2 regions of the Virgibacillus sp. Bac330 genome follow, and region 2 is predicted to be linked to the other one. Evidence: predicted binding sites of a transcription regulator. Region 2 holds the regulator's gene; the other holds the start of a gene.

Region 1 (4,438 bases), 1.4 Mb from region 2:
GTTCAGATAAAACTTGTACAACTGTTTCATCTGCATGTATGGTATCCAATTCTAATAGGGCGGTATGCATCTCTTTGTAAATGAGTGTAAGCCAAGTGGTCGCACCATATATGACCCAATTAGCTAGTGTTTGACGTGGAATAAAGACGCCAAATCGTTCGAATTGCTTCTCTTGGCGATACAACGGCATTCCTTCCACGTATTTTTGCGACATCGTATAGGCCATGGCGGAAGGAGAGGCTAAACTCCCTGGAAACACAGGCGCTGGCATTTTAGCTGTTTGAATAGGCGTTTGTATCTCATGTTGTTCACAATGGCGACAGCTATAGACGTACTGGACATGTTCCACCACTTTCACCTGCGCAGGAATAACCTTTAATTCTTTACGCACTTGCGTGCTCATTTCATGCAGTTCACCAGCGCAACACGAACACACCTGTTCCTCAGCAGGTAAACGGTATTCTACCGTTTCCGTAGGCAGGTTGTCTAATTGCTCCTTGCGTTGACCTTTTTGCTTCTTGCGTTTATATGTAATCGTCTCCACCGTAGGCTCTTCATGGTTGGAATCCGAAGTGTCCTCTACCTCGTTAAAAAGAGACAGTTGGTCAGAATTGGTCTTCTCGCTAGAAGAGCCGAATTTTTGTTGTTGAAGCAATCTAAATTGTTCTTCATACCATTTTAATTTTGCTTCTAGCTCTTCTTTTTCCAACTCTAGCTTTTCGTTGAGCTCTTGATAATATTCCATTGTGTTCTTGTTTGTTTCCGCTGTTTTATCCATAAAATTAGTATACGAAAAAGAACCCGACTTGCCTAGTCGAATTCCCGTATTTCTATATTTCAATTTTTTATAGAATCGTGCGCGCTAGTACTTCTCTGTGTGCTTGGTGCTGGTTCATCGACATACCATCCAACAACCAGCGAAATTGACGTGGGCTAATAGATATAGGCGTTGTGTCTTTATCGGATGGCCATTGAAATGTTCCTTTTTCAAGCCGACGATAATACAGCCAAAATCCGTTGACTTCCCATTGCAGTATTTTTAACTTATCACGCTTTCGGTTACAAAATACAAACAGGCAAGGAGAAAAAGGGTCTAAATCGAAGCATTCTATCACAATGGCAGCAAGTCCATCAATCGATTTACGCATATCTGTGCTACCGCAAGCTAAATACACTTTTTCAAATGGCATATTCATGAACGTGATTACTTCCCTAAAACATGAATAATATCCGAGAGTAAGTTCATATCCGTTCCTGATCGCACTTCAATCGAGGTGGAACCAACGTGAATAAAGATCGGTTCTTTCTCGTGAGGTGGTACAAGTGGAGAATCACCCATTTGAACGGTTAGCCATCGTGTTTCCCTAGATGCGCTTTTCTTGATGGAAGTTTTTCCGTGCTCACGAAATTGTTGCACCCAATAATACATCTGATGCGTTTTAATTTCTTTCCCCCGGCACCATTCAGATATACTTTGTCCGCTTTCCTTCCAGGCATCATACCGCGCTTTCCATTCTATTCGCTTGTCTTTTAGGGTCATCGCATAACCTCCTAATTTATTTTCTAAGAAGATTATCACATGGATGCCCTGTAATTGTTATGTGTATTTTATTTTACGCTTACGTAACCTATCCAAATCCAATATAAAGGACAAATACCATGGATAAGTCTACACGAAAAACATCATTTAAACAATGGTTATCACCTATAAATCAAACATTATTTAATGAACAGGTGAAAAAGTATCAACTAAATCACTATACTAAAAAGCTACATATGGATTCATTAATGTCATTGCTTCTGTATGCTCAACTTCATGAAACGGAAAGCTTACGAGCGCTTAGCGATGCTGTTTTCTCGGATGAACTACAACAGGCTACAGAGTTAGATTCCATCAGTTTCTCACAATTAGGAAGAAGATTGAATCACGTTCCGACTGCTTTTTTTCAAACGATTTTTCTGGATTTAGTCTCTGATATCCATAAGAAAACAGATTTCCAAAATCGTAGAAGAATAACAACACCATTAAAAATCATTTATTCTAGTACATTACCACTTAATTTAACGAACCAAAAATGGGCTAAATTTCGCAAAACAAAGTCAGGTGTCAAACTTCATTTACGACTCGTATTTATGGTATCCGGATCAAGCGGTCATCACAAATGCGATTGAGCACGACCGCGGACAATTTAGTCGTTATTTAAAGGCAGCGTTATGGAAACCATCCTATATTTGGATTCGAAAAATCAAAGGAAAGAGCGTTCCGTAAAGCTTTTAAAGAAACTGTTGCACTAGCCACTAGCTATAGTAAAAAAAATGGATGTTTACTACCTTCACTTTGGTATTTTAACTTTTTTCATTTTATATCTAAGAATATAATCCGAATATTCATTTAACATTTATGCGACGCTAGTGATATAGGGAAGAATTAATATTTGTTTTAAGAACTGAAAGAGTAATGGAAAAAACAATATAATCATGTGAAAAGGCTTCTTTTAGTATAATTTAAAGGAAGCCTTTTAAATTATCTTTTGTAGAAAAATTAACAAAAGTCGCTCTCTTTTGCTTAAAGCCCACAGCCTTATGCAAATACTTAGTACACACTTTAGTAGTCATTTCTCGCAGCTGATCTGGCGTATATTCCCACACGCCAGATTTATTTTTATGCTGCCACTTATATGTAGTTTTTCCAATCCGTTTAATATCCAAATGGTATTGGCTATACAGTTGCTTCTTAGTGGCAGTTAAATCTATTCCAATAAGTCTAATGGCTTCATCCGTAAAATCCAGATAAAAGTCCAGATCGTGAAAACCATCAAAATATTGCTGGTCGTGTTTAAATACAGCTATCGCAAGAGGCATGGCTATAAAGTTTCAGCGAGTTGCTTGAGTTCTTTATTCATGTTATCACCTTCAAGAACATTTGTTCTTATTGTAGGAAACTAACTACTTTTTATCAATTGTAATTTTTAACAAGACGATTAACATGAAAAAGATGGTTAGATCAAAAACGGGGCGCACATTTACCATACTCAGCGCATCCCCCAAGAAAGGCATAGTAAAAGTTACGATAATGGCTGTTATGAAACAAAGTATAACTATAATAAAGACTTTTTGTAATGAATTCATAATAACTCCTTTAAACTTGTCGTTGCTTATTTTACTAACGAAACTGCTTGAAAAAATCAAACCTATCAACAATCTCCTTAAAGCTTCCCACAGCAATAATTACTGATTTATTTTTAAAACAGTAATAGTGCGTAACCGTATGTGCGTCATCCATATAAACGTGGTCATTTTGATTGAATTTTTTATTACACACTCCACAGTGCATATTATCGCTCCCTCTATATAGTTAAAATATCTTCCAAATGCTCTTGTTTTCTTAGAATTTCATAAACATCCACTTTGGGTTTGGATAGTGGGGGTGGAGCGGTTATTAGAATACAGAATATTCTAACGTAATTCTAGCCATCCTAACGACCAAATAGGTAGTATTTGGTAAAAAGTGGTATAACCATGCTTGATAACTCCACACTTCTTATGGTCGCTCACCCTCCCATATATCACGGGATTGGTATCCATACATTCCCTCGTCCTGCGTATCCACAAGGTGGAGGTCGGAATAAGCTCCTTTGCTGGGTCTGGCCCGAATGGAAAAAATAAGCTCCGACTCCGCATTATTGGTGTTTGTATATTCTAAGTTTCTAAGGGCTTTTTGTTGCTATTTCTTTCTCATACAGCTTAAGCTGCCTGTAATGTTTCTATCTGAGGTAAACCTTTTAATAACTTGCTTCCATCAAATTCACACTGTTTTTGGCCAATGACAAACAAGACACGTAATAACTTTCCACACAACGCAATCAGCGATTGTTGTTTCTTTAACGGGTTTTCCGGACGGGTCGTGTAATACTTATGCAAGGCTTGAAACGTCGGATTATTCGCTACGAGCGGCCGTATCGCTAAATAGATCGCCTTTCGCAGCTTTTTCCGCCCTCGTTTCGTGATTTTCGTCTCCCCTTTGAATTTCCCGGAACTGTGCTCCCGCAACGATAATCCAGCCATATTCACCAGTTGTTGTGGATGATGATAATTTGATAGATCTCCTACTTCCGCGAAAAAAGCAGCCACTGTGGTTACACCTAACCCTTTGATAGCCAACATCTCTTTGGCACCTGGTATCTCTTCTAGAAGCGTCTTTATTTCCTGATTCAGCTCTTCCAATTGGTCTGCATAAAGCTCATATTGGTCTAATAAGCTGTGCAGTTCCCTCTTCGCAAAGCGCAAGCCAATTTCAATACCAATACTTTTCTTTGCTTTTTCTACCAGGCTGGCAGCACGTTTGATGCCAACACCACGCTTCACAACCGTTTTCCATTCTGCCAGTATATCTTCTGGCGTTTTGTCACGAATGTCAGACGGAAATGGAAATGCCCGC
Region 2 (4,438 bases):
CCAGAATTTGCATGTTCAATAGCGTCAATAGACAATGTCCGGATTGTATTAATAGATTGCTGCTCAATTGTATTTACCATTTCAGTAAAAACTCCTTTCATAATCATGCCTATACTCATTCTATAATGAAACCTATTTTGCTACAAGTGAAATCATGCACTTATAGCAAAATAGGTATTACTACTTATTGTTGTGCTTTTTTTGTAAATCTTTTACTTTTTTCGGTGTTACATCATTTCCCTCTGGATCAACTACTTTCATTGTTTTAAACTGATTTTTAAATGATTTTCTTACACCCTGTAAGTATTCCTGACGTAATTTTTTTTGTTCGTTTTGTTCAGAAATAGTTAGTCCGTCCGCTTTAGATTTTCTTGCAAGCTCATTAATACGTTCGATCTTACCTTTTGATAGCATCCATCTACCCTCCCTCAGCATATATTTTCATTCCGTTAAATGTTAAGTTTTCGTTGACAAAAATTGCACTTTCTTTCATTGTACAAGAGATGTCATTGAGATAAAATAGGTGTGCTTATCAACATGATTTATTTACAGTACCATATAAAAAAGAGAAGGGCAAAGAACTTGTCCTTCTGAGAATAATTTTATTTTTGTTTGCTTTTGTATTCTTGATAGCGTCTATGGACAGTAGCCTTTGATACATTGTAACCTAGACCATTTAATGTATTAGCAATTTCTTTAAACGTCAGACCAGTTTGGCGTAAATTAATAACTTCTTCAACAGGAAATTCTAATCTTTGCCTTCCTGGGGCTTCATTTCTATTCGAAAGATTTAAAGTAGGATCATAACCTTTTGCAATCGCCTGCTTCATCCCTCTTTTTATCTTCATATTATGTATTTTGCGTTGATACTCCTCCACAATTCCAACGATCTGCAACACCATGGAATCTGCTTCCGATAACTCTAACTTTCCTCCATGAAAACTTGTATAAATTGGAACATGTAATTTCTGCAGCTGGTGAAAAAGGGCAATTTTTGTATTTCCCCTACCTAACCGAGTCTCGTCTTGAATCAATAAACAATCTGCCCTTTTTTGAGAAAAAATCTCTAACATCTTAAATATCCCATCTCGATCGATACTATATCCGCTCTCTTGCTCTTGTATACAAGCGACCACAGCAAGTTGATATTCAGCTGCCAGTTTAACCAACTCCTGTTTTTGTCTTATTAATGATGTTTCTTGAGTTTCTTTGTCAGTACTTACCCTACAATATACAACTGCCTTCACAATGTTTACTCCTTCTATCATATTAACTCATTATAATAGAATAATATAAGAAACCTAATGTTAATGCAAAAGCTACAAGATAGAATGCGTCTGTTTTGGTCAGTTTTTGAAACATCTAATAGCCCTCCTTATACAATATAGAACTTTTGTTCGTTTTATACACTTATTATACTCGAACATATGATCTTGTCAAGCGTTTTTTCGAACGAATGTTTGCGCGAAGTTTTATCTAATGGTAAACTAAGGTTAATTAATATTATGTGCGAGGTGATAGATTCATGACTAAACTTTCCAAAAGGCAACAAATGATTTTAGATTATATAAAAGATGAAGTAATGCAAAAAGGTTATCCACCATCTGTAAGAGAAATTGCCAAGGCTGTGGGTTTGGCATCTAGCTCGACTGTTCACGGGCATTTAGCTAGAATTGAAGACAAAGGCTATATTAGACGCGACCCTACAAAGCCAAGAGCAATTGAGATCTTACATTTGGAAGAAGAGAATCCTATTCCAAAAGAAGAAGCACTTTATGCGCCTGTTATCGGAAAAGTAACAGCAGGATTACCTATAACAGCTGTAGAAAATATTGAAGAATATATTCCACTTCCTGCAAATACAGCTAACCCTGATGATAGTCTATTTGTTTTAGTGATTGAAGGAGAGAGTATGATTGAAGCCGGAATTTTAGATGGAGATATGGTAATCGTTAAACAGCAAAACACAGCACAAAACAGTGAAATTGTTGTTGCAATGACAGCAGATAATGAAGCAACCGTAAAACGTTTTTTTAAAGAAAAAGATCATATACGATTACAACCAGAAAATGCAACGATGGAGCCGCTTGTATACGATAATGTAACCATTTTAGGGAAAGTTATTGGATTGTATCGACATATACACTAAAAACTGCCAATTGGCAGTTTTTAGTGTATAAATATTGGGTTACTATGAATTTTGTTCTGTCAATATTCCCCTGTATAATGAACAGGACAATAAATATGCACATAGTAAACGGGGCTCTTTTCCTTAATTTGCGAAAGGTAAAACAATGAATAACAGTATTCTTCGAGGCACAACTGATGCGTAGTGGCATGTTGCTTTGCTTCTTTCAAGATTTCTTGCATCTTTCTCATATTAGAGAAGGGATTGCCTACAAAATTATAACGAAGTGCTGTTGGAAAACTAATTTTTTTGATATCTTGATCGATACTAGAAATAATGTTAGAGCAATATACTTCTCCTTTTTTAGGATGATGAAAATCCCTTAAGTTGTTTTGATAAACAATCATCAAAGTTTTATTCCAAAAAACATCTTCTTGGGAATCATACAGGTTGGATTCATTAATATTGAATCCTTTATCATCAGCTGTAAAGTTAAATCCTTTACAAGTAAATATGTAATTATCCTTAACTACTTCCCACATATTTGGTTTTGTTTGAAAAGAGGCTAGTCTTCTATTTAACTCTTGTAAAAAATAAATTTTTTTATCTAATAACTCTCTCTCTAGCAATAATGTCTCTAAATAAGTCTCGTTAAATCCCGATACATCTGTCAAATCTTTATAATCAAGCCAGTTCTTAATTGCTTTTAAAGGTACACCTAGTTCACGCAACCAAGTCACATTACTAAACTTTAAAGCATCATTCAAAGAATAATACCTATATCTATTATCTTTAACAACAGAAGGAGTAACTAAATTCTCTTTATCATAATAACGCACTGTGTCACTAGACACCCCATGAAATTTGGCTATGTCTCCTGTTTTAAAATATTTTTCAGCCATATGTTAAAAACTCCTTTGTTTTGTCTTTAAAAGCGACTAGCATAAGGTGTGTAGATGTTATCTAACATACTATAGAATACGTTACAATTCTAAATTTATCAACGGACGTTACACAACTTAATAAGACAAAAAAGGAAGAAAAAATTGAAAAAGACCTGTATAATGAATACAAGTCTTTTTCTCTAGTACTATAAAAGGGTACCTGCTTGAATTCGTTTATTCAAGACTTGAGGTTAACATATGGTATTGAAGAAACGCTTTTATTTCAATTACTCAGTAGCTACGTTGCTTAACTGTGTCAGAATTTCACTATAAGACGGATATGGATGAATTGTATCTTTTAGTTTACGGAAGGGAATATGGAATGTTTTCATAAGTTGCAATTCGCCTAATAACTCACAGGCTCTTTCCCCTAAAATACTCGCTCCAATTATAAACCCATCTTGATCACAAATTATTTTGGCTTCTCCAGTTGTCTTTTGATCAACAACAGCCCTATCTAATTCAGAATAGCTTACTGTATAAACATTAAACTTGTCTTGAAATTTCTCCCTTGCTTCATTTTCAGTCATCCCTGTTCTAGCCAATTCTGGATGTGTGAAGGTGCACCAAGCTGGGTGTTGCTCTATGGGGGTATGCATTTCTAAAAATGCATGTCGCATTGCCTGTTTAGCTTGAAAGCCAGCCATATGAGAAAATAAATAAGGACCAACCGCATCTCCTACAGCATAAATGTTGCGAACTGAAGTTTCATTATATTCATTAACTTCAATGCCTTTGTTAGTATAGCAAATCCCCAAATCATCTAAACCAATATTTTCTATATTCGGCTTTCTACCTAAGGCAAACAATATATGTTCTGCTTCAATATGTTCAAGTACATCGTTCCTATTTATAGTTAGTGTTGTAGTACCATTTGCTTGTTTTACTTCAAGCGCCTTCGCAGATGTATACAGTTGCACCCCTTCCTCTTCCAACGTACTCTGGAGCTGGTGTGCTAAGCCCTTTTCCTCTCTAAACAAAATACGGTCAGCCATTTCAACTAGTTTTACTTGCACTCCTAACCGTTGAAAAGCTTGCGTTAATTCAACACCGATAGGGCCGCCCCCTACAACGATTAGATTTTTTGGTAAATCTTCAAGCTGAAAGACGTTCTCATTTGTTAAATAGTTAACCTGATCAATTCCTTTAATAGAAGGGATAAGTGCTCTTGATCCAGTGGCAATAACTATATTTTCAGCAGTAATGATTTTATCGACTACACGTATGCTATGTTGATCGTTAATTTTCGCATCACCTTGAATATATTCAATACCTGCAGCCTGTAATTGCTCTACTGCCTCCGCTTGATGCGCTTTTTTTATTAATTGACGAACTTTACTCATTATTTGCTTCCCATCGACTTCAA

The links. Region 2 encodes LexA, which represses DNA repair genes until DNA is damaged. Its sites were predicted from a motif close to CGAACATATGTTCG; they were not measured.
Region 1: the regulator LexA is predicted to act here: its motif matches at 2,917-2,930, upstream of D9780_RS15360 (YhjD family protein).

What each region holds. Positions count from the first base shown of each region.
Region 1 is NZ_CP033048.1:3,290,043-3,294,480, reverse strand. It holds gene D9780_RS15380 (IS66 family transposase) at 1-778, opposite strand, end outside; gene tnpB (IS66 family insertion sequence element accessory protein TnpB) at 846-1,196, opposite strand; gene D9780_RS15370 (IS66 family insertion sequence element accessory protein TnpA) at 1,205-1,540, opposite strand; partial or broken gene D9780_RS15365 (DUF4372 domain-containing protein) at 1,660-2,188, shown strand; gene D9780_RS15360 (YhjD family protein) at 2,506-2,862, opposite strand; gene D9780_RS15345 (IS110 family RNA-guided transposase) at 3,745-4,438, opposite strand, start outside.
Region 2 is NZ_CP033048.1:1,848,597-1,853,034, forward strand. It holds gene tkt (transketolase) at 1-80, opposite strand, end outside; gene D9780_RS08650 (DUF896 domain-containing protein) at 181-414, opposite strand; gene D9780_RS08655 (YneB family resolvase-like protein) at 603-1,247, opposite strand; gene lexA (transcriptional repressor LexA) at 1,526-2,149, shown strand; gene D9780_RS08665 (MerR family transcriptional regulator) at 2,209-3,030, opposite strand; gene D9780_RS08670 (dihydrolipoyl dehydrogenase family protein) at 3,300-4,438, opposite strand, start outside.